2 regions of the Herbaspirillum sp. WTB6 genome follow, and region 1 is predicted to be linked to the other one. Evidence: riboswitches for the same ligand, from Rfam matches in the RefSeq annotation. Region 1 holds a riboswitch; the other holds the start of a gene.
What was found. A riboswitch is a leader RNA that binds a small molecule or an ion and turns the genes downstream of it on or off. The one in region 1 is predicted to bind thiamine pyrophosphate.
Positions count from the first base shown of each region.

Region 2: linked by a shared signal. The riboswitch ahead of ACK2VC_RS14035 (TonB-dependent siderophore receptor) and the one ahead of thiC (phosphomethylpyrimidine synthase ThiC) in region 1 are both predicted to bind thiamine pyrophosphate.

Region 1 covers NZ_CP176522.1:1,339,223-1,351,272, forward strand. The annotation lists gene ACK2VC_RS06190 (sigma-70 family RNA polymerase sigma factor) at 1-445, opposite strand, end outside; gene ACK2VC_RS06195 (UvrD-helicase domain-containing protein) at 546-2,873, opposite strand; gene ACK2VC_RS06200 (GGDEF domain-containing protein) at 3,095-4,012, shown strand; gene thiE (thiamine phosphate synthase) at 4,075-4,638, opposite strand; gene thiD (bifunctional hydroxymethylpyrimidine kinase/phosphomethylpyrimidine kinase) at 4,683-5,501, opposite strand; gene ACK2VC_RS06215 (thiazole synthase) at 5,498-6,295, opposite strand; gene thiS (sulfur carrier protein ThiS) at 6,311-6,514, opposite strand; gene thiC (phosphomethylpyrimidine synthase ThiC) at 6,536-8,446, opposite strand; TPP riboswitch at 8,539-8,658, opposite strand; gene ACK2VC_RS06230 (valine--tRNA ligase) at 8,756-11,596, shown strand; gene ACK2VC_RS06235 (DUF2147 domain-containing protein) at 11,635-12,050, shown strand, end outside.
Region 2 covers NZ_CP176522.1:2,997,185-3,009,234, reverse strand. The annotation lists gene ACK2VC_RS14055 (2-hydroxyacid dehydrogenase) at 1-70, opposite strand, end outside; gene ACK2VC_RS14050 (sodium:proton antiporter) at 84-1,451, opposite strand; gene fdxA (ferredoxin FdxA) at 1,849-2,172, shown strand; gene ACK2VC_RS14040 (NAD(P)/FAD-dependent oxidoreductase) at 2,270-3,349, shown strand; TPP riboswitch at 3,489-3,589, shown strand; gene ACK2VC_RS14035 (TonB-dependent siderophore receptor) at 3,647-5,794, shown strand; gene ACK2VC_RS14030 (polyhydroxyalkanoate depolymerase) at 6,221-7,456, shown strand; gene rsxB (electron transport complex subunit RsxB) at 7,565-8,293, shown strand; gene nth (endonuclease III) at 8,290-8,940, shown strand; gene ACK2VC_RS14015 (malonic semialdehyde reductase) at 8,948-9,529, opposite strand; gene ACK2VC_RS14010 (DUF1841 family protein) at 9,660-10,082, shown strand; gene ACK2VC_RS14005 (c-type cytochrome) at 10,156-10,509, opposite strand; gene ACK2VC_RS14000 (c-type cytochrome) at 10,521-10,847, opposite strand; gene ACK2VC_RS13995 (preprotein translocase subunit TatB) at 11,000-12,050, opposite strand, start outside.

The DNA of each region.
Region 1 (12,050 bases):
TTTCTTCGATTTCCCGCAGCAGCAGGATTTCCCGATGCGCCGCCGGCAGCGCTAAGAGCGCCGCTTCCAGCTGGCGCACGCGCTGCGCGGTTTCCAGGATCGCCTCCGGCCCGGCGGCGCAATCGGGCAGTTCGACGTCGTCCCCCAGCGCCACGAACTCGACCAGCTTGTCGCGTCGCAAGCGGTCGAACGCGCTGTTGCGCGCAATCCGGAACAGCCAGGTCTTGAACAGGGCATCGGCGCGCCAGCGATCCAGTGCCTGGTGCGCGCGCAAGAAAGTCTCTTGCGTGAGTTCCAGCGCGTCGTCCGGCTGTCGCGTCAGGCGCAGCAGGAAGCGGTAGATCCGGTCCTGATAGCGCGCCACCAGCGCCGCAAACGCCTTGCCCTCGCCACCTTGTGCCAGCGCTGCGCATTGATTGTCGTCAAGGTGGGCAAAATTTCGCATCGTCGATATCCGCTTCAACGAACGGCGGCGAAAAAAGTTCCATCCACTGCGAATCGAGCACTGCGCGGCCCCGCAACGGGGCGCAGGGATTGCCGGCGTTTCAGACTTGCCGGTTCAACTGCGGCGCGATCTTTTCCAGCTTGGCCACGCTCAGGTCGAGCAGCTTCATGCCATGCCGGCCGAAATTGATGTGGGCGCGCGCGCTGCCGCCACTGCCTTCGAGGTTGACGATCACGCCTTCGCCGAACTTCGGATGGCGCACCGCTTCGCCGGCACGCCAGCCGATCGTGGCCTTGCCGAAGTTGTGGGCAATGGCATTGTGCGCTGCATCGACGCCGGCCGCCGCCTTCTGATCCCAGGCCGCTTTCGGCGCATGGCCGAACCAGTTGTGCTGGACGCGCGGCGTCAGCCATTTCAGCGCCTCTTCCGGCAACTCGTCGAAGAAGCGCGACTTCATGTTGTAGCGGGTCTGGCCGTGCAGCATGCGGGTTTGCGCAAAGCTGATGTACAGCCGCCGCTTGGCGCGCGTGATCGCCACATACATCAGGCGCCGCTCCTCCTCGATGCCGCCCTCTTCCTGCTGTGAATTGTCGTGCGGGAACAGGCCCTCTTCCAGCCCGGTGATGAACACGGCATCGAATTCCAGCCCCTTGGCCGAATGCACCGTCATCAGTTGCAGCGCATCCTGCCCGGCTTGCGCCTGATTGTCGCCGGCTTCCAGCGAGGCGTGCGACAGGAAGGCCGACAGCGGCGACATCACCGCCGGCAGCGGGGCATCGGCATCCAACACCTCGATGCCGCCGTCGGCGCTGGCCACTCCCGGGCCGACCGCCGCCTGGCTTTTCGGCCCCAGTTGCGCCGGCGCCTCCAGGCCGAAACCTTCTTCCGACACGAACAAGGTGGCCGCATTCACCAGTTGCTCCAGGTTTTCGATGCGGTCGGCGCCTTCGCGCTCGTTGCGGTAATGCTCGATCAGCGTACTGCCGTCGAGCACGATCTGCACCATTTCCGGCAGCGGCAGCTGTTGCGTCTCGAAGCGCAAGCCTTCGATCAGCTTGATGAAGCCGCCCAGCGTGCTGCCAGCCTTGCCGGCCACATACGGCACTGCCGCGTACAGAGAAATGCCGTACTGGCGGGCGACGTCTTGCAACTGCTCGAGCGAGCGGGCGCCAATGCCACGCGTCGGAAAATTCACCACCCGCAGGAATGCCGAATCGTTGTGCGGGTTGTCCATCAACTGCAGGTAGGCGATTGCATGCTTGACCTCGGCGCGCTCGAAATAGCGCTGGCCGCCATACACGCGGTACGGGATGCCGGCCGAAAACAGCGCGTGCTCCAGCACCCGCGATTGTGCATTCGAGCGGTACAGCAGCGCGATTTCGCTCCTGGCAGCGCCCTCCCGGATCAGGTTCTTGACTTCCTCGATCAGCCATTGCGCTTCCTGCAAGTCGCTGGCCGCCTCGAAAATCCGCACCGGCTCGCCATGGCCGGCATCGGTACGCAGGTTCTTGCCGAGACGCTTGCTGTTGTGCGCGATCAGCGTGTTGGCGCTATCCAGGATATGGCCATAGGAGCGGTAGTTCTGCTCCAGCTTGATCAGGTTCTGGACCTTGAATTCGCGCTCGAAAGCCGTCATGTTGCCGACGTTGGCGCCGCGAAACGCATAAATGCTCTGGTCATCGTCGCCCACCGCAAACACCGCGCCGGGGTTGCTGCCACCCTGGCCCGAGAGCAACTTCAACCACTTGTATTGCAAATCGTTGGTATCCTGGAATTCATCCACCAGAATATGCCGGAAGCGCGCCTGATAATGCTCGCGCAGCGGCTGATTGCGGGACAGCAGTTCATAGGCGCGCAGCAACAGCTCGGCAAAATCGACCACACCCTCGCGCTGGCATTGGCTGTCGTACAACTCGTACAGCTCGACGCAGCGGCGCTCGTAATCGTCGTTCGCCGCGATCGCACCGGCGCGCAAGCCCTGGTCCTTGGCGCCATTGATGAAATACATCAGATTACGCGGCGGGAATTTTTCATCGTCGACGTTGTTCGCTTTCAGCAGGCGCTTGATGAAGGACAACTGGTCCTGCGAATCCAGAATCTGGAAGGTGGTCGGCAAACCGGCGTCGCGATGGTGTGCGCGCAGCAGGCGGTTGCACAAGCCGTGGAAGGTGCCGATCCACATCCCGCGCGTGTTGATTGGCAGCATGGCGGACAGCCTGGTCAGCATTTCCTTGGCTGCCTTGTTGGTAAACGTCACGGCCAGCACCCCGGCCGGGGAAACCTGGCCGGTCTGAATCAGCCAGGCGATGCGGGTGGTGAGAACGCGGGTCTTGCCCGAACCGGCACCGGCCAGGATCAGTGCCGACTGGGCCGGCAGGGTAACCGCCGCAAGTTGTTCAGGATTGAGCTGGTGCAGGAGATTGGGCATGCCCGATTATAAGCCCGGAGTAGATCTTTCCCGGCTGCGCACGGCGCTTGATGCAACGTAACAATTTCTTGCATTCCGCGTTGCACAAGGCGCCGCCGAATCGCTACAATAAATCACGGCAAGAGTTCGTTTTCCCGCCGGCAAAACGCAGCAGTACCGCCCAGGAGCGTCCCTTCACAACACATCCAACGCCAGTCGAATCCGCTGCCACTGGGGGTTTCGTGTTAAACAAGCTTGACGATTTCCTTACGACGCTCCCGCGCCCGCAGTTCTACGCGCTAATTCTGGTTGCGGTCTGCCTGCTCGGCATAGCCGATTTCCTGACCGGCTTCCGGCTTTCCTTCGCCATCTTTTATTTCGTCCCGATTACGCTGACCACCTGGTACGCCGGCAAGCGCGCCGGCGCGGCGACCGCCTTTCTATCGTTCTTCCTGTCGGTCACGGCCGGCCTGGCCAATGTCTGGGGCCAGCCTGACAACGAATTGGTCGTGCTGTGGAACGGCCTGACGCCACTGGCGCTATACCTGGTCATCGTCGCCCTGCTGCACAAGCTGAAAACGAGGTTGCAGCTCGAGCAGCGGCTGGCGCGTACCGACCACCTGACCGGCTGCATGAACGCGCGCGCCTTCATGCCGATGCTGCAATACCACTTCGACCTGGCGGCGCGCGACAACCAGCCGATCACACTGGCCTACGTCGACCTGGACGACTTCAAATCGGTCAATGACACCTGCGGTCATGATGAGGGGGATCGTGTGCTGAAACTGGTGTCCCGGATCTGGATAGAATCCTGCCGCCGCACCGACCTGATAGCCCGCCTGGGCGGCGACGAATTCTGCATCCTGTTCCCGAACACCGACCAGCATGGCGCCGCCAGCATCATCAACAAGGCGCGCCAGGCGCTGGCTGCGGCATTTCTGTCCGAACACCTCACGGTCACCTGCAGCATCGGCGCCATCACCTTTCCGGCGTCAACGCTGAATACCCGTGAAGCGATCAAGGCCGCGGACATGCTGATGTATCGGGCCAAGAACCAGGGCAAGAACAGCACGGTATTTTCCGTGTTCGAAGGCGAACACCAGGCGAACGCGGCAGAGACGACGGTCCAGATGCGGCGCCGGCCGCCTCCAGCCACGTAGCCGCAGCGCTGCCAGCGCAACGCTGACTCAGCGTGCCGGACCGAAGCCCGACGTACGATACTTCAGGCGCCGAACAGCGCGCCGAATTCGCGCGCGGCAGCCCGTGCGTCGGCGGCCAGGTACACGCTGCTGATTGCCGCCACCATGTCGGCGCCGGCCGTCACCAGCGGTGCCGCATTGCCGGCCGTCATGCCCCCGATCACCACCGCCGGCAGCGGAATCTCCGCCTTCGCTGCGCTGACGATGGCGAACGGCGTGGTCACTGCATACTTCTTGACGCGCGACGGATAAAAGCCGCCGAACGCAACGTAGCTGGCGCCGGCCCGATGCGCGTCGCGCGCCAGTTGCAAATCACCATAACAGGAGGCGCCGACGATCTTGTCCGGACCCAGTCGCACCCGCACTGCGGCCACCGGCGCATCGGTGCCGCCCACGTGTACTCCGTCCGCATCCAGCGCTTCGCATAGTTCGACGAAATCGTTGATGATCAGCGGCCGCCCATGGCGCCGGCATAGCACCAGCAAGGCCCCCGCCTGCTCTTGCCGCAAGCCGGCGTCGGCGCTCTTGTGGCGGTATTGCACCAGCACCGCGCCGCCTTGCAGCGCGCGCTCGGTAATAGCCAGCATTGTGTCAGTGTCGTTCCAATCGGGGGTGACCAGATACAAACCTCTCACGCCAACTCCTTCAAAAATGGGATGGTTCGACTCGGAAAGCGCTGCCCCGCTGCCAATGCATAGGACCCGGCCAGTGCGCGCTGGCAGTACTCCTGCGCGCGCGCCACGGCTCCCTGCATGTCGCAGCCATGCGCCAGCAGGGCCGCGCTGGCGGCTGCCAGCGTACAGCCGCTACCATGAAATTCGCCTGGCAGGCGAGGCCAGCTCCAGGATTGCCAACTGCCGTCAGCACCAAACAACTGATTCAGCACCACGTCTCGTTCTGGCCCGTGGCCGCCTTTCAGCAGCACCTGCGCGCAGCCGCGCCCCAGTAATACCCGGGCCTGCGTCTGGGCATCGGCCGCGCCGCCGCACAGGCGCTCGGCCTCGATCCGGTTGGGCGTGATCAGGGAGGCCAGCGCGAACAGCGGCGCAATCGCGGCGATCGGCTCCTCCAACGACAGGGCATCGCCGCCGTTGTTGGCCAGCACCGGATCGAACACCACCGGCAGATCGGGCTGGCGCAAACGCAGGTCGGAGATCAGCTCGGCGACCACTTCGGCATTGGCCAGATTGCCGACCACGCCGAGCTTGACGGCGTCGATGCGGAAACGCTCGATCAGCACTTGCGCCTGCTGCCGCACCAGTTCCGGCGGCAGCGGATGCACGCCGAATACCCGCTCGTTGTCCTGCACCGTCAGCACGGTCGGCACCGAAAACGGATGCGCGCCAAGCGCGGCGATCGCCGTGATGTCGGCCTGCATGCCGGCGCCGCCGCTCGGGTCGGAGCCGGAAAATACCAGCACGGTCGGCGGAGTGGTGCGGGCGAAACTCATTGCACCCTCCCCGCCATCGGCGACGACGGCGAGGCGGCGAATTTCCTGGGAATGCGCCCCGCCAAATACGCCTCGCGCCCGGCCTCGACCGCCAGCCGCATCGCGCGCGCCATGCGCACCGGATCGCGCGCGCCGGCAATCGCGGTGTTCATCAGCACGCCGTCGCAGCCGAGCTCCATCGCGATCGCCGCATCCGAGGCGGTGCCGACGCCGGCGTCGACCAGCACCGGCACCTTCGCCTGTTCGACGATCAGCGACAGATTCCACGGATTGACGATGCCCATGCCGGAACCGATCAGCGAAGCCAGCGGCATCACGGCGACGCAGCCGAGGTCTTCCAGCATGCGCGCCTGGATCGGATCGTCGCTGCAATACACCATGACGTCGAAGCCATCCTTGACCAGGGTCTCCGCCGCCTTCAGCGTTTCCGGCATGTTCGGGAACAGCGTTTTCTCGTCGCCCAGCACTTCCAGCTTGACCAGCTTGTGGCCGTTCAACAGTTCGCGCGCCAGTTGCAGCGTGTACACCGCGTCCTGGGCGTTGTAGCAGCCGGCGGTATTCGGCAGGATCGTGTACTTGGACGGCGGCACCGCATCGAGCAGATTCGGCGCGTTCGGGTCCTGGCCGATGTTGACGCGCCGGATCGCCACCGTGATGATCTCGGCGCCGGCCGCCTCGGTCGCGGCGCGCGTCTGATCGAGGTCCTTGTATTTGCCGCTACCGACCAGCAGGCGCGAGCGGTAGGTCTTGCCGGCAATGTTCAGGCCGGCTTCTGCACTTTCAATGGAATTCATTTGTCTCTCCGGTAATTACCCGCCACCAATCGCACGCACGATGTCGACCCGATCCGCTGGCCGCAGTTGCCGCTCTTGCCACTGCCGGCGCGGCACGACTTCGCGGTTGACGGCCACCGCGATACCCTTGCCGGCCAGTTGCAGCGACTCCACCAGTTGCTGCACGCTGTGCGGCGGCGCCAGCGCTTGCGGCGCACCGTTCAGTTGGATCTCGATCATCGATGTCTTCACCTGCCCGCCTCACTGCTTGCGATAGATTTCGGCACCGCTCTCCACGAACTCGGTAGCCTTCTCCTGCAGGCCGAGCTCGAGGGCGCCGATTTCGGTCACGCCTTTTTCGGCGGCAAAGTCGCGCACATCCTGGGTGATGTTCATCGAGCAGAATTTCGGCCCGCACATCGAGCAGAAATGCGCGGTCTTGGCTGCATCCTTAGGCAAGGTTTCGTCATGGAATTCGCGCGCCTTGTCCGGGTCCAGGCCAAGATTGAACTGGTCGTCCCAGCGGAATTCGAAGCGTGCCTTGGACAAGGCGTTGTCGCGGATCTGCGCGCCCGGATGGCCTTTCGCCAGGTCGGCAGCATGCGCGGCGATCTTGTAGGTGATGATGCCGTCCTTCACATCAGCCTTGTTCGGCAGGCCCAGGTGTTCCTTCGGCGTGACGTAGCAGAGCATCGCGGTACCGTACCAGCCGATCTGGGCGGCGCCGATACCGGAAGTGATGTGGTCGTAGCCGGGCGCGATATCGGTGGTCAGGGGCCCCAGCGTGTAGAACGGAGCCTCGTGGCACTGCTCCAGTTCCAGCTCCATGTTTTCCTTGATCAACTGCATCGGTACATGGCCCGGGCCCTCGATCATCACCTGGACGTCATGCTTCCAGGCGATCTGCGTCAGTTCCCCCAGCGTCTTCAGCTCGCTCAATTGCGCTTCGTCGTTGGCATCGTAGATCGAGCCGGGCCGCAGGCCATCGCCGAGGCTGAAGCTGACGTCGTAGGCCTTCATGATTGCGCAAATGTCTTCGAAGTGCTCGTACAGAAACGATTCCTTGTGATGCGCAAGACACCACCTTGCCATGATCGAGCCGCCGCGCGACACGATGCCGGTCAGGCGGTTTGCCGTCAGCGGCACGTATTTCAGGCGCACACCGGCGTGGATCGTGAAGTAATCGACGCCCTGCTCGGCTTGCTCGATCAGTGTGTCGCGGAACAGCTCCCAGTTCAGGTCTTCAATCCGGTCGACCTTTTCCAACGCCTGGTAAATTGGCACCGTGCCGATTGGCACCGGCGAATTACGAATGATCCATTCGCGGGTTTCATGGATGTGCTTGCCGGTGGACAAATCCATTACGGTGTCGCCGCCCCAGCGGATCGCCCAGGTCATTTTCTCGACTTCGTCGCCGATTGACGAGGTCACGGCGGAATTGCCGATATTGGCGTTGACCTTCACCAGGAAGTTGCGGCCGATGATCATCGGCTCGGATTCCGGGTGATTGATGTTAGCGGGGATGATGGCACGCCCGCGTGCCACTTCGGCACGCACGAATTCCGGCGTGATCTCGGCTGGAATGCTGGCACCGAACGACTGGCCCGGATGCTGGCGTCCCATCAGGTCGGCCAGTTTCTGCCCCTTCGGGCCGGAGGCCTTCAAGCTTTCCAGATATTCGCGGCGGCGCAGATTTTCGCGGATCGCGATGTATTCCATCTCCGGCGTGACGATCCCCTGGCGCGCATAGTGCATTTGCGTGACGTTCCTGCCGGCCAGCGCGCGGCGCGGCTGGCGTCGCAGGTTAAAGCGCAGTTCGGCCAGAGCCGGATCGTTCAGGCGTTCGATCCCATAGCGCGAAGTTAGCCCCGGCAACTCCTCGGTGTCATTGCGTTCGGCGATCCAGGCAGCGCGCAACGCCGGCAGACCGGAGCGGATATCGATCCGCGCCGCCGGATCGGTGTACGGCCCGGAAGTGTCATAGACGTAAATCGGCGGATTCTTTTCCGCGCCAAGCGAGGCCGGCGTATCGGCCTGGCTGACCTCGCGCATCGGCACCCTGAGGTCCGGGCGCGAACCCGCGACGTAGACCTTGCGCGAATTTGGCAGCGGCTGCACCGCGGCGGCGTCGACCGCCGCGGTGGCGGACAGAAATTTCGGATTGGCATTCATGGTGGCTCCTTTGCGTGTACTGCGTAGGCTAAAGAGCCAGCAAAGGAGGATGTGAGCGAAAAACCGGCGCGTACGAATGTACGTTGTCCGGCCCTGCTTCTCTCAAGCTTCCCTTCGCTGGCATTACCCAGATCAGGTTCGGAGGGTGTTTCTCACCCGGCGACACGCGCTCCTTTATCGAGCTCGCACAGCCAGGACCCCTAGCGTTATGCCGCATTGAAACGGCATGCACGGATTATAGCCGCATCCACGGTTTTGCCAAAAAGCCTCCCTTATAATGTTCGGTTTCGCCAAGACAAACATCAAGCCATGGAATTAGCCAAATCTTTCGACCCCGCCGACATAGAAAAATTCTGGCGCAGCGAATGGGAGCAGCGCGGGTACTACACCGCCACTCTCGATCCCGGCAAACCCGCGTTCAGCATCCAGCTGCCGCCGCCCAACGTCACCGGCACCCTGCATATGGGGCATGCGTTCAACCAGACCATCATGGACGGCCTGACGCGCTACCACCGCATGCGCGGCTTCAACACCGCGTGGATTCCCGGCACCGACCATGCCGGCATCGCCACGCAAATCGTGGTCGAACGGCAACTCGATGCGCAAAAGATTTCCCGTCATGACCTGGGGCGTGAAAAATTCGTCGAAAAAGTGTGGGAGTGGAAAGAGCAATCCGGCTCCACCATTACCGGCCAGATGCGCCGCCTGGGCGCCTCGACCGACTGGAGCCGCGAATACTTCACGATGGACGACAAGCTGTCGGATACCGTGACCGAGGTGTTTGTGCGGCTGTACGAACAGGGCCTGATCTATCGCGGCAAGCGGCTGGTCAACTGGGACCCGGTGCTGGGCACCGCGGTGTCCGACCTCGAAGTAGTGTCCGAGGAAGAAGACGGCTTCATGTGGTACATCCGCTACCCCCTGGCTGACGCGGATGGATCAAATTCGGGCCACCTGACGGTGGCCACCACGCGCCCGGAAACCATGCTGGGGGACGTTGCAGTGGCGGTCGACCCGAGCGACGAGCGTTATGCGCACCTGGTGGGCAAGATGCTGAAACTGCCGCTGACCGGGCGCGAAATCCCGGTCATTGCCGACGACTATGTCGACAAGGAATTCGGCACCGGCTGCGTCAAGATCACGCCGGCGCATGACTTCAACGACTATGCCGTCGGACAACGCCACCAACTGCAGCAGATTTCCATCCTGACGCTCGACGCGAAGATCAACGACCACGCGCCGGAAAAATACCGCGGTTTGGATCGCTACGATGCGCGCAAGCAGATCGTCGCCGACCTCGAGGCGCAGGGTTTGCTGGAAGCGACCAAGCCGCACAAGCTGATGGTGCCGCGTGGCGACCGCACCGGCGCGGTGATCGAGCCGATGCTGACCGACCAGTGGTTCGTGGCGATGAGCAAGCCGGCGCCAGAGGGAACCTATTTCCCCGGCCAGTCGATTGCCGAAGTCGCGCTGGAAAAAGTGGCGAACGGCGAAATCAAGTTCATCCCGGAAAACTGGACCACCACCTACAACCAGTGGCTGAACAATATCCAGGACTGGTGCATCTCGCGCCAGTTGTGGTGGGGCCACCAGATCCCGGCCTGGTATGACGACGACGGCAATATCTACGTTGCGCGCTCGGAGGAAGAAGCGCGCGCGCAAGCCAAGGGCAAGCCCATCAAGCGCGACCACGACGTGCTCGACACCTGGTTTTCATCGGCGCTGGTGCCGTTCTCGACCCTCGGCTGGCCAGAAAAAACGCCCGAATACGACATGTTCCTGCCGTCCTCGGTGCTGGTGACCGGCTTCGACATCATCTTCTTCTGGGTAGCGCGGATGGTGATGATGACCACCCATTTCACCGGCCGCGTGCCGTTCAAGACCGTCTATGTGCACGGCCTGGTGCGCGACGCTGCCGGGCAGAAGATGTCGAAGTCGAAAGGCAATACGCTCGACCCGATCGACCTGATCGACGGCATCGACGTCGAATCGCTGGTGGCCAAGCGCACCGCCGGCCTGATGAATCCGAGGCAAGCGGAGACGATCGCCAAAGCCACCCGCAAGGAATTCGGCGCCGGCATCCCGGCCTTCGGCACCGACGCGCTGCGCTTCACGATGGCCAGCTACGCCTCGCTCGGGCGCAACATCAATTTTGACCTCAACCGCTGCGAAGGCTACCGCAACTTCTGCAACAAGCTGTGGAATGCGACACGCTTCGTGCTGATGAATACGGAAGGCAAGGATTGCGGCCTCGACAGCCACGTCGACGGCGTCTGCAAGGATGGCTATCTCGATTTCTCGCAGGCCGACCGCTGGATCGTGTCGCTGCTGCAGCGCACCGAGGCGGAAGTCGAAAAGGGCTTTTCCGACTACCGCTTCGACAACATCGCCGCCGCGATCTACAAGTTCGTCTGGGACGAATACTGCGATTGGTACCTGGAAATGGCCAAGGTGCAGATCCAGCACGGCAACGAAGCCCAGCAGCGCGCCACCCGCAGGACGCTCTTGCGGGTGCTGGAAACCGTACTGCGGCTGGCGCATCCGGTGATTCCCTACATCACCGAAACGCTGTGGCAAACGGTGGCTCCGCTGGCCGGCCGCACGCTGCAAGCGGGAGGCGACAGCATCATGCTGCAAGCCTATCCGCTGGCGCAGCCGCAAAAGATCGACGAGCAGGCCGAAGCCTGGATGGCGCAGTTGAAAGCGCTGACCGATGCCTGCCGCAACCTGCGCGGCGAGATGCAGTTATCGCCAGCGCTGCGCGTGCCGCTGATCATGCAGGCCGCCAGCGCCGAACAGCAGGCGCGGCTACAGTCGTTCGCGCCCTATCTGCAGGCTCTGGCCAAGCTGTCCGAAGTCCAAGTGCTGGCCACGCTGCCGACGTCACCGGCGCCGGTGTCGGTGGTCGACGAGGTGCGGCTGATGCTGCAGGTCGAGATCGACCTGGCCGCCGAGCGCGAACGGATCGGCAAGGAAATTGCGCGCCTGGAAGGCGAGATCGCCAAGGCCGAAGCCAAGCTCGGAAACCAAAGCTTCGTCGCGCGCGCGCCGGCGCCGGTGGTGGCGCAGGAGAAGGAACGGCTGGCGAATTTTTCGGCGACGCTGGAGAAATTGCGCGAGCAATTGACAAAATTGGAAAATAATCAATAATCCCGAGCCAACATCCCACCATCGCACAAGGAGACACCATGCTGAAAGCCCTCTTGCTGGCCGCCGCAGCTGTCGCGCTGCTGCCGTTGGCCGCCGCCGCCCAGCAAACCTCGGCAGCCGGCCTGTGGAAAACCATCGACGACCACAGCGGCCAGCCGAAGGCGCTGATCCGCATCAGCGAAGCCGGCGGCGAGTACAAGGGGAAAATCGAAAAACTGTTCCGCGCGCCGAACGAAGAGCAGAATCCGAAATGCGACAAATGCACCGATGCGCGCAAGGACCAGCCACTGGTCGGCATGACGATCTTGTCCGGCATGAAACCGGAAAAGCAGGAGAGCGGCGAATATAGCGGCGGCCAGATCCTCGATCCGGAAAACGGCAAGGTCTACAAGAGCAAGATGACGCTGGACGACGATGGCAGGAAGCTGAACGTGCGCGGCTACATCGGGATGCC
Region 2 (12,050 bases), 1.7 Mb from region 1:
CGAAATGCGTGGCCAGCCGCTCGACGACGTCGGGAAAGACCGCCCGTGTCACCAGAATCTCCGGTTTCATTGAAGCGTCTCTATCAAAAGAAAATGAAGGTCATGACGATGAACAGCGGGATCAGGATCGCACCCGACCAGGCCATGTAACCGAAGAAGGACGGCATCTTGATGCCACGATCCTCGGCGATCGCTTTCACCATCAGGTTCGGCGCATTGCCGATATAGCTGTTGGCGCCCATGAAGACGGCACCGCAGGAAATCGCCGCCAGCGTCGGCCCCAGCTTGGTCATCAACGTCGCGGCGTCGCCGCCGGCGGTATTGAAGAACACCAGGTAGGTCGGCGCATTGTCCAGGAACGAGGACAGGATGCCGGTGGCCCAGAAATACATGGCGTTGATCGGCTGCCCGCTGCCATCGGTGACGGCATGCACGATCGGCGCAAATGCGCCCTCGCCGCCGGCGCGCAGCATCGCGATCACCGGAATGATGGTCACGAAAATCCCGGCGAACAGCTTGGCCACTTCCTGGATCGGCCCCCAGGCAAACTCGTTGCCCTGGTGCGCACTGGCCGGGGTGATCCGCAACGACACCACGATGACACCGATCAGCGCCAGGTCGCGCAACAGATTTTGCCATTCGACGGCGGTCCCCAGCACGGTAAAGGCGACGCCGCCTTGCCAGATGCCACTCATCAGCACCAGGCCGATGATGACCGCCAGCAGGAAGAAATTGGCCTTGCCTTCAAAGCGGAGTTTCGAGTCCGGCGTCGGGTCCAGTGCCGGCGGAAGTTGCTCTTCGCGGTTGCGGTAGTAATGGCTGTCCAGCAGATAGAAAATGATCAGCAGCGTGCAGCATACAAACAGCGTCTCCGGAAAAATATTCCGCACCGTCCAGAAGAAATCGACTCCCTTCAGGAAACCCAAGAACAGCGGCGGATCGCCCAGCGGCGTCAGCGAACCGCCGGCGTTGGCCACCAGGAAAATGAAAAACACCACGATGTGCGCGGCGTGCTTGCGGTTGTCGTTGGCACGGATCAGCGGCCGGATCATCAGCATCGCGGCGCCGGTGGTGCCCATGAAACTGGCAAGTACGGTGCCGATCGCCAGGATGCCAGTGTTCAAGCCGGGCGTGCCGTGCAAGTTGCCGCGCACACAAATACCGCCAGCCACCACGAACAGCGCGGTCACCAGCATGATGAAGGGGAAGTATTCGGCAGCAAACGCATGCATCGCGCCGGCGGCAGCAGTGCCGCCACCGAACAGCGCGGCGCACGGCAGCAGGAACGCCAGCGCCCAGGCCGCGCTGACCTTGCCGAAATGATGGTGCCAGAAGGTTGGCGTCAACAACGGGCATAAGGCAATCGATAGCAGCAGGCCGACGAACGGCAACGCCCACCAAGCCGACAACTGGCTGCCATCCAGTTCAGACGCGCCGCACCATAGCGGCATCGCGGCCAACAGGCCGACCAGGAATTTTGCTGCCAATTTTGCTTCTCCCCGAGTGTTGATTATTCTGGTGGCGCGTATTTTAGCCCGATTCAGCAAGGCCGGTCGTACCGGCGCGAGCGTTTGGCGACGCGCCTTGGCAGCGCGCGCCTGGCGCAAACAATTGGCGCGGACGCGGGTGACGCAGGTGGAAATCCGCCCCGACTTCCTCCCGGCCGCGGCGGTCTGGCGACACTGCAAGTATTCGTGGCCGGCGGCGCTCGCCAGCCCGCCGCGGCTCTCACCCGGTTTGGCGGAAGGAGTATATTGCCTTAAAATACAAGGCTTTGCGGCCGCTTGCGGGCAACCCTTGACGCCATGCGGCGGGCCGCCGTTCCAGGATTTTTTCGATAGGATTCCTATGACTCACGTTGTAACCGAATCGTGCATCCGCTGCCGCTATACCGACTGCGTTGATGTGTGTCCGGTGGACTGTTTTCGCGAAGGCCCGAATTTTCTGACGATCGACCCGGATGAGTGCATCGATTGCGCGGTGTGCGTCGCCGAATGCCCGGTCAACGCCATTTTTGCCGAAGAGGACGTGCCGGCCGATCAGCAGCAATTCATCAAGCTGAACGCGGACCTGTCGCGCAACTGGCCGGCCATTACCAAGACCCATGAACCGCTGCCGGACGCCGAAGACTGGAAGGACGTGCAGGACAAGCTGCAATACCTGGAACGCTGACGCAGACGTCGCCAGCCGCCATGCCGCCGAGAATTCACTCTTGCCGCGGCACCCAACCTTTGCCAGACACCCAATGAAACAGGAAGTTGAAAGCCGTATGAAACCCAGCGCCGCCCTTGCTGCCACTTCCGGCACCCAGTCGCCCGTCGAAACCGATGCCGTGATCATCGGCGCCGGACCGGTCGGGCTGTTCCAGGTATTCGAGCTGGGCCTCCTGGAAATCAAGGCGCACGTGATCGATTCGCTGCCGGTGGTGGGCGGCCAGTGCGTCGAACTGTATCCGGACAAGCCTATCTACGACATCCCGGCGGTACCGGTCTGCACCGGCCAGGAACTGACCGACAACCTGCTGAAACAGATCGAACCATTCGGTCCGACCTTCCATCTCGGGCAGGAAGTGTCGGTGGTCGAACGCCGCGACGACGGCCGCTTCAATCTCGAAACCTCGGCCGGCCTGCGCTTCATCAGCAAGACCATCTTCATCGCCGCCGGCGTCGGCTCGTTCCAGGCACGCCCGCTGAAGGTGGACGGAATCGAGCGCTTCGCCGATAGCCAATTGTTTTATCGAGTCAAGGATCCGGCGCGCTTCCACGGCAAGAACCTGGTGATCTGCGGCGGCGGCGACTCGGCGCTGGACTGGACGCTGGACCTGGTCGGCAAGGCGGAATCGGTCGTGCTCCTGCACCGGCGCGAGGAATTCCGCGCGGCGCCGGCCTCGGTCGCGAAGATGAAAGCCTTGTGCGACAACTACGATATGCAGTTGCTGATTGGCCAGGTCACCGGCTTCGAGACGCAAGACGAACGGCTGGCGCACATCAAGGTCACCGGCGCGGACGGCGTCACGCGGCGCCTGCCGCTGGACGACTTGCTGGTGTTTTTCGGCTTGTCGCCGAAACTGGGGCCGATCGCCGATTGGGGACTGGACATCGAACGGCGTCAGTTGAAAGTCGATACCGAAAAGTTCGAGACCAATGTGCCCGGCATCTTCGCGGTTGGCGACATCAATACCTACCCGGGCAAGAAAAAGCTGATCCTGTCCGGCTTTCACGAAGCGGCTCTGGCTGCTTTCGGCGCCGCGCCGTACATCTTCCCCGACAAGAAAATTCACATGCAATACACCACCACTTCGCCCAAGCTGCACAAGATACTAGGCGTGGAAAGCCCAGTGTTCGATTAACCCAGCTCACATACTGTACGGTGTATTTTTAATACCGCTTATTTTACAATCGAAAATAGGCCATTTTTGAATATACTCCTGCATTTATTAAATTTTTCAAAACTTGCCAGCAGGCACTGACAGTTTTGGCCTAGAATCCGCTTTTCGCTAGGGGTCCTGGAACGACAACGTTCCGGGTGAGAAATACCCTCTGAACCTGATCTGGATAATGCCAGCGCAGGGAAGCGCAACCAGTTTTCCCCTGTTTGCTTTCCCGCGCTTTTTTCGGGCGCTCGCGCCCTGCGGGATATAGCAAACATGTCAAGCCACCACCTTCCTTCGACTCCACTTTCATCGCGTGTCCTGGTTCTTGCCGCCTGCGCCTGGTATGCATCAGCCGTCGGCGCACAGCAAACCGAGCCGACACTGCCGGCAGTAGTGGTCAATGCGCCACCGGCGCCGCCGGTCAGGGCCGACAGCGCCAGCGTCGGCGGCTTTGGCAATGCGCCGCTGCTGCAAACCCCGGCCTCGATCCAAGTCATCACGCAGGAGCAGATGCAGAATCGCGGGATACGCCAAGCCACCGACGCGATGAAGTTCGACGCCAGCGTCAACGATGCCTACAACGCGGTCGGCTATGCCGAGCAGTTTTCGATCCGCGGTTTCGCGCTCGACAATATGTCCAGCTATCGCAAGGATGGGCTGACGATTTCCGCCGACGACGCCATCCCGCTGGAAAACAAGGAACAGATCGAAGTGCTGAAAGGCCTGGCCGGACTACAGGCCGGCGCCGCGACGCCGGGCGGCATCGTCAATTACGTCACCAAGCGCCCGACCGCGACCGAGCTGCGCTCGCTCACGCTGGAAGCGCGCGAGCGCGGCACGCTCTACGGCGCGCTCGATCTCGGCGGCCGCTTCGCCGACCAGCGCTTCGGCTACCGCATCAACGCCGCCGCCGAAAAATTGCGCTCGTATATCAAGGGCGCCGACGGCGAACGGCAATTCCTGTCCGGCGCCTTCGACTGGCGCATCAGCCCGCAGGCGCTGCTGCAATTGGACCTCGACTACCAGCACAAGGCGCAACTGACGGCGCCCGGCTTCCAGTTGTTCGATGGCGTCCGCTTACCAACCGGGATCGACCCCACCACCATGCTGAATGACCAGCCATGGGCCAGGCCGGTAAAAACCGACAGCAACAATGTCGGGCTGCGTTTCGAATACCGATTCAATGCCGACTGGCAGGCGACGCTGGCAGCCAACCGGAATGCCTTCCGGCGCGACGACTACACCGCGTTTCCGTACAGTTGCTCGGCGCTGGTCTACCCGGTCGTCGGTTTTTGCGCGAATGGCGACTACGACGTCTATGACTATCAAAGCGCTGGCGAAGCGAAAACCGTGCTGAACGGCCAGGCGCTGCTGCAAGGTAAATTTGCCACCGGACGCATCCGCCATGCGCTGACCATAGGCTTGTCCGCCTCCGGTCGCCGCGATGAATTCGGCGAGCCGGTCTATGACTGGATGGGCAGCAGCAACATCTACCAACCACAAATCGTGCCGGCCTCGACCAATTCCACCGGCCCGGTCTCGCTGCGCCGCAAGGAAACGCAAAGCGCGTTGTTCGCGCAAGATATCCTGAGCCTGTCGGACGCGATCCGGCTGCATCTCGGCGCCCGCCACACGCGGCTGCAACGCGATCAATTCGACGCCGACGGCAGCTTGAGCGCGCGCTACGACCGCGGCTATCTGCTGCCGAACGTGGCGCTGGTATTCGCTCCCGCGCCCCATTGGTCGCTCTACGGCGCCTATTCCGAAGGCCTGGAACAGGGCGGCATCGCGCCATTCGGCACGGCCAATGCCAACCAGATGCTGGACCCGAGCGTCTCGCACCAGCTTGAAATCGGCGTCAAGGCCGAACTGGCGCCCGACATCGCCATTTCCGCGGCGCTGTTCCAGATCAAGAAGCCGCTGGAAATCATCGACGGCAGCAACACCTACCTGCGCCGCGGCGACGCCGTGCACCGCGGCCTGGAACTGGCGGCACAGGGGCAAGCGACGCGCAACCTGGTGCTGGGCGCAAGCCTGATCGCGCTCGACGCCACCCAGCAAAACACCGGTGACGCAACACTGGACGGACGGCGCGTGACCAACGTGCCGAGCTTCAAGTCGGTGCTGTATCTGGATTATTCGGTGCCGCAATTGACCGGCCTGAACCTGAACGGCAGTTGGCAATATGCGGGCAGCAAGGCGTTCAGCCCGGACAATAGCGTCACCGTGCCCGGCTACCATGTGTTGAATCTCGGCGCGCGCTACGCGACCCGGATTGCCGGCAAGCGCACCACGCTGCGCTTTCAGGTCGACAACGTGCTGGATCGCTTCTACTGGCGCGATGTCACGCAGGAACTGGGCGGCTACCTGTTCCCGGGCGCGCCGCGCACCTTCCGCGTGTCGGCGCAATTCGATTTTTAAGCACGCCGGCGCCGCTTGTCAGGGCAACAAAGACTCGCGCGTCTTTCGTGCACCGCACCATATTCAATTCTGCAGAGCGGAACATTTGGTCAATTTTGACGAAATTTCCGGAATTTTGCTGTACTCGCGCAACGGCTTTTCGCTATGATTGACAGATTCCGCGTGGCAATGTGCGCCTGAAATTGCATTCAGGGCAGCGCTTGCTACGCGCGGGACATGATTGCCGGCAGGAAGCCAGCCACAGAAATGCAGGTCGCGGCTGACGCTTCCCTTCTACCCCGCCATCTGGTTTACCGAATCGTGCTGCCGGATATTGGAGCAGCAATATCACCGCAGGTTGCGATGGCAAATTGAAAAATGGTTTATGCTGCAACGCAGAAAAGCATGTTTTTCAGCCGGCATGGATCTGATCTGAAGAGGAGTCTCATGCTTTATCAACTGCACGAAATGAACCGCACCATGCTGACCCCGCTGATGCACTGGGCGGAGATGTCGGCCGAGCTATTCTCGAACCCGGTCTCGCCGCTGGCGCACACGCCGTATTCGCAGCGGATTGCAGCCGGGTATGAATTGCTGTACCGGCTCGGCAAGGACTATGAAAAGCCGCGTTTCAATATAGATAACGTGGCGCTCGGCGCACGGACGGTTGGCATCATCGAGGAAATCGTCGAAAAGCGGCCGTTCTGCAGCCTGCTGCATTTCAAGAAAGATTTGAGCGCTAAGGAGTTTTCCGCCCTGAAGCAGCCGACCGTACTGCTGGTGGCGCCGCTGTCCGGCCACCACGCCACCCTGCTGCGCGATACCGTCAGCGCCCTGCTGCCGCTGCATGACGTCTACATCACCGACTGGAGCGATGCGCGCATGGTGCCGCTGTCGGCCGGCGCGTTCCATCTGCACGACTACATTTACTACGTGCAAGACTTCATTCGCCGCCTCGGCCCCGACCTGCACGTGATTTCGGTGTGCCAGCCGACGGTGCCGGTGCTGGCGGCGATTTCGCTGATGGCCAGCGCCGATGATCCGAAGCTGCCGAAGACCATGATCATGATGGGCGGCCCGATCGATCCGCGCGAATCGCCGACCCAGGTCAACGACCTGGCCACTGAAAAGCCGTATGCCTGGTTTGAAAACACCGTGATCGACCGCGTGCCGGCCAACTTCCCCGGCGCCGGCCGCAAGGTATACCCCGGTTTCCTGCAGCATGCCGGATTCCTCGCCATGAACCCGCGCCGCCACGCGCAAAGCCATTGGGAGTTCTACAAGCACCTGGTCAAGGGCGACAATGCGTCGGCCGACGAGCACCGCAAGTTCTATGACGAATACAACGCGGTGCTCGACATGCCGGCCGAATACTATCTGGAGACGATCAAGATCGTGTTCCAGGAATTCCGCCTGCCGCAGGGCACCTGGGAAGTCGAAGGCAAGCTGGTGCGGCCGCAGGACATCCGGGAGGTCGCACTGTTTTCCATCGAGGGCGAGCTGGACGACATTTCCGGCTCCGGCCAGACCGAAGCTGCGCACGGATTGTGCAGCGGCATACCGAAAGCGAAAAAGAAGCATTTCACCGCACCGAAATGCGGCCACTACGGGATCTTTTCCGGTCGCCGCTGGCGCGAGATCATTTGCCCGCAAATCGGCGAATTCATCAGCACCCATCGCTGAAGCAGTCGCTTCCGCCCGTTTGCAACAGCCGTTTTCCGGTGCCGGAAAACGGCTTTTCATTTGGCGCCGCAGTTGGCGTCCGAACGCATTTGCCGGGATAATCATCCCATGTCGTCGAATCCTCCAGTCCCATCCCATGGCACCGCGCTTGCGGACCGCATCGAAGACCTGTTGCCGCAAACGCAGTGCACCAAATGTGGCTTTGCGGGATGCCGGCCGTACGCGGAAGCGGTTGCCGCCGGCAGCGCCGCTTACAACCAGTGCCCGCCCGGCGGCGCGGCCGGGGTAGCCCGACTGGCGGCGCTGCTCGGCCAACCGCCCCTGGCGCTGAATCCAGCCAATGGCACCGAACGGCCGCGCGCGGTGGCGCTGATCGACGAAGCCCTGTGCATCGGCTGCACCCTGTGCATCCAGGCTTGCCCGGTGGACGCGATCGTTGGCGCCGCCAAGCAGATGCACACGGTCATTCCGGACCTGTGTACCGGCTGCGACTTGTGCGTGGCGCCGTGCCCGGTCGATTGCATTGCGATGGTCGAGGTCACGCCCGGCCGCACCGGCTGGGATGCCTGGTCGCCGGCGCAGGCCGATACGGCGCGGGAACGCTTTGCACTGCGCCAGGATCGGCTGCAGCGCGAAGCGCGCGAAAACGACGCCCGGCTGGCGGCCAAGGCGGCCGCCAAGCTGCAGGAATTGAGTACTGAAACGCAGCAGACCCCGCAGCAGCAGGAGGAGGCAGCGCGCAAGAAGGCGATCATCGAAGCGGCGATCGAGCGCGCACGCTTGCGCAAGGAGCAAATGGCGGCGACGGACCGCGATCAACACCAAGAGCAACCATGAATGACGACAAACGACGCGAGATTTTCCTGAGGTTTCAGGCCGCCAACCCACATCCGACCTCAGAGCTGGAATACACCACGCCGTTCGAATTGCTGGTCGCGGTAATCCTGTCGGCGCAAGCCACCGACGTCTCGGTCAACAAAGCGACCCGTCGCCTGTATGCAGTCGCCAATACGCCGGCAGCGATAGCCGCGCTCGGGGTCGACGGGCTGACGCCGTACATCCAGAGCATCGGCCTGTATCGCACCAAGGCCAAGAACGTGGTTGAGACCTGCCGCCGCCTGCTGGCTGACTTCGACGGCCAGGTGCCGCGCTCGCGCGAAGCCTTGCAGTCGCTGCCGGGGGTCGGACGCAAGACCGCCAACGTGGTACTGAATACCGCCTTCGGCGAAGCGGCGATCGCGGTCGACACCCATATTTTCCGCGTCGCCAACCGCACCGGCCTGGCCCCGGGCAAGACCGTGGATGCGGTGGAACACAAGCTGATGAAGGTGGTGGCGCCCGAATTCCGGCTCAACGCGCACCACTGGCTGATCCTGCACGGGCGCTATACCTGCCTGGCACGCAAGCCGCAATGCTGGAACTGCATGATCGCCGACCTGTGCGAGTACAAGGCGAAAACGCCGCGGCCGGCCAGCGGCGTCTGACCCGCGATCAAACAACCTTGCAGGCCTGTTCGAACGACAGCCGCGGCGAGCGCGCGTGCAGATGCTCGCCATTGCCGTAACCGAGGCCGCAGACGAAATTAGCGCGCACCGAGGTGCCGGCAAAAAATTCCTGGTTCACCCGTTGCGGGCTGAAGCCGGACATCGGGCCGCAATCGAGCCCGAGCGCGCGCGTCGCGACGATCAGGTAGGCGCCCTGCAGCGAGGAATTGCGGAACGCGGTTTCCTCGATCTTGGCCGGATTGCCGGCAAACCAGGAGCGGGCATCGGTGTGCGGAAACAACTGCGGCAGCTTTTCGTAAAACTCCAGATCCATGCCGACGATTGCGATCACCGGCGCGCTGCGCGTCTTGTCCACGTTGCCGGGGTCCATGCAGGCCACCAGCCGCTCCTTGGCCTCGGCCGACTTGACGAACACCAGGCGCGCCGGCGAGCAGTTGGCCGAGGTCGGTCCCCATTTCATCAGTTCAAAAATCTGCTCCAGCAGAGCATCGTCCACCGGCCGGTCGGACCAGCGGTTGTGGCTGCGGGCGTGGCGAAAGAGCGTATCGAGTGCGGCATCGTTCAACATGACAATCCATCGTGAAATGAAAAAATGCCGTGGTTACGGCACAAAGCGTTGCGTATGGTAGCCGAATGCGCGTCCGCCTGTGGGCCGCCAAGCCGCTACAATGAAACCTTCACCGTTTTCGCGACCTCCGATGTTCAATCCATCCCAGCACGAAGTCCGGCAATTTTTTTGCGAAGTGCAGCGCAAGCAACGCCACAATCAAATCCTGACCCCGCTGGAAGCGATTGCGCGCGACTGGATCGTGCAGCATCCCGAATATAACGATGCACTGAGCGATGTCGAGCAGGCGCTGGCCGCCGACTACACGGTGGAGCACGGCCAGAGCAATCCCTTCCTGCACCTGGCAATGCACCTGTCGATCGCCGAACAACTGTCAATCGATCAGCCGCCCGGTATCCGCGCCGCCTTCCTGGCGCTGGCGCAACGCCTGGGCTCCGAGCACGAGGCGCATCATCAAATCATGGAATGCCTGGGCGAAATGATCTGGACGTCGCAGCGCAGCGGCCTGCCGCCGGATGGCGCGGCCTATCTCGAATGCGTCCAGCGGCGTTGAAACCGGAATTCTCCCCATCATAAAAAAAACCACGGCCAGCCGTGGTTTTTTTTGGTTTCAGAGCCTGCTGTGATTACTTGCGCAGCACCAGTGTTCCCGGCAGGCTGTGCAGGTATGCCGCAATGTTCTGGATGTCCTGGCGTGACAGCGCCTTCGCCTGGCCGCCCATGATCGCGTTACCGCGGCCATTGGCGCCGTTGGCGCCGCGCTGGTAGCCCAGCAGCGCATGCTCCAGGTAATCCTGGTGCTGGCCGGCCAGCTTCGGGTAGCTCGGATCGATCGGCGTGTTGTAGTCGGCGCCGTGGCAAGCGGCACAGTTGAACTTGGTGGCGGCGGCCTTGCCGGCTTCGGCATTGCCGCCCGCCAGCGCGCCGGCGGCGGCGGTCGCGCAGAATACGGCCACAAGCGAGGTGAGAATCTTGTTCATGTGCGTCCCCGTTATTTTTGTTGTGCGTAATAGGCTGCGAGATCGGCGATGTCCTGATCCGACAGGCCCTCGGCAATGCCGCGCATCGACGGATGCTTGCGATCGCCCTTCTTGTACGCATGCAGCGCGCTCTCGATGTATTTGGCGCTCTGGCCGCCTAGCATCGGTACCGCGTAGACTTCGGGGAAGGCGGTCTTGTAGCCGGGGATGCCGTGGCAACCGATGCACATGGCGACCTTGTCTTTCTCCTTGGCTGCGTTGGCGTTGCCGACCAGATCCGCAGCAACGGCAAAATTGGCAGCCGCCGCCAGCGCGAGAAGTGCGAATATTTTTTTCATATTGAGCGGAGTAGTAAGAAGCGGAACCGGTTTTTATCGCAATGCGCGGCAGAATTGATCCAAATCATTGCCCCGTAGCACAAAAAGTGACTAATTCTAACTCAATAATATTGCTTCGTCCAAACTCGTTTTGGGGTGTGGCGACGGTGTGATCAGGCTTGCCGGCGCCTGCGCTGTGTGGCGCGCTCCAGGGTTTCAAGCGTCGCGGCGTCGGAATTCTGTCGATTCCTGCCGGGCAACAGAAAAAAGCGCGGTGCCGCCAGCATGCGCCGCGCCAGCGCGCGCAGCACCAGCCGGCGCGCACGCCCTGGCACTTCGCGCGCGCGCAGTGCCAGCATCAGCGCGCAGCCGAAACCAACGCCGATGTTCAGCAAGCCGGTAACACCGACGCCGGCCAGCGCCAGCCAGAATTGCGGTGAAGTCAGGGCGTTCCAGCCGAGACTAGAGGCAGCCGCCACCAGCGCCCCCGTTGCCAGCGTCACTTGCCGCACGTCAAGCGGCAGGCCGAAAAATTCCGCCACTACCGGCACGATGCCGAGCAGCGTCGCCAGCGCCAGGTAGCCGGCGATGCGCGCCAGATTGCGCTCCAGCCAGTCGGCGCAGCGCTCGGCCCGGGCCGCGCCCAGAACTCGCACCAGGCGCCGGTTCTGCGCCAGCGACTGGCGCAAACGGCGCAGCGCGAACCAGTTATCGGCAGAGCCGGCCAGCAAGCCGGCCAGAAACAGCAGCACGCCGGTCGATGCGGCCAACAGCGGCGTTGCGCCCACCAGCGACAATTGCTCGAGGACGGCATGAGCCTCGCCGGCGCTCATCAACGGTATGCCGCGCAGCCAGCCGTGTGCCAGCGCCAACCCGCCCACCGTCGGCAGCACGGCCAGCACATTCCCTGCCAGCACCGCGCTCTGCGCCCGCAACAGATGGGCGATTTCGATCAGCAAGCGGCGCAACCCGGATGTCGTATCCAGCGCGCCCGTCCGGGCCGCCAGTGCCGGTGCGGTCGCCGCCGGCTGGCAGCCGGCCAGCCGCCCGCCGACGACAACCATCGCCAGAAAAATCGCGGCATAACCGAGCGCCGCAAAAGCGCCTTCAAAAAATCCGGCCATACCGGCGCCGGGGGTACTCAGGAAAATTTTTCCCACCACCGCACAGCCAGCGACACCGCCGCCGATTGCCGCCGCCTTCAGCAGTGCCCGGTATTCCCGG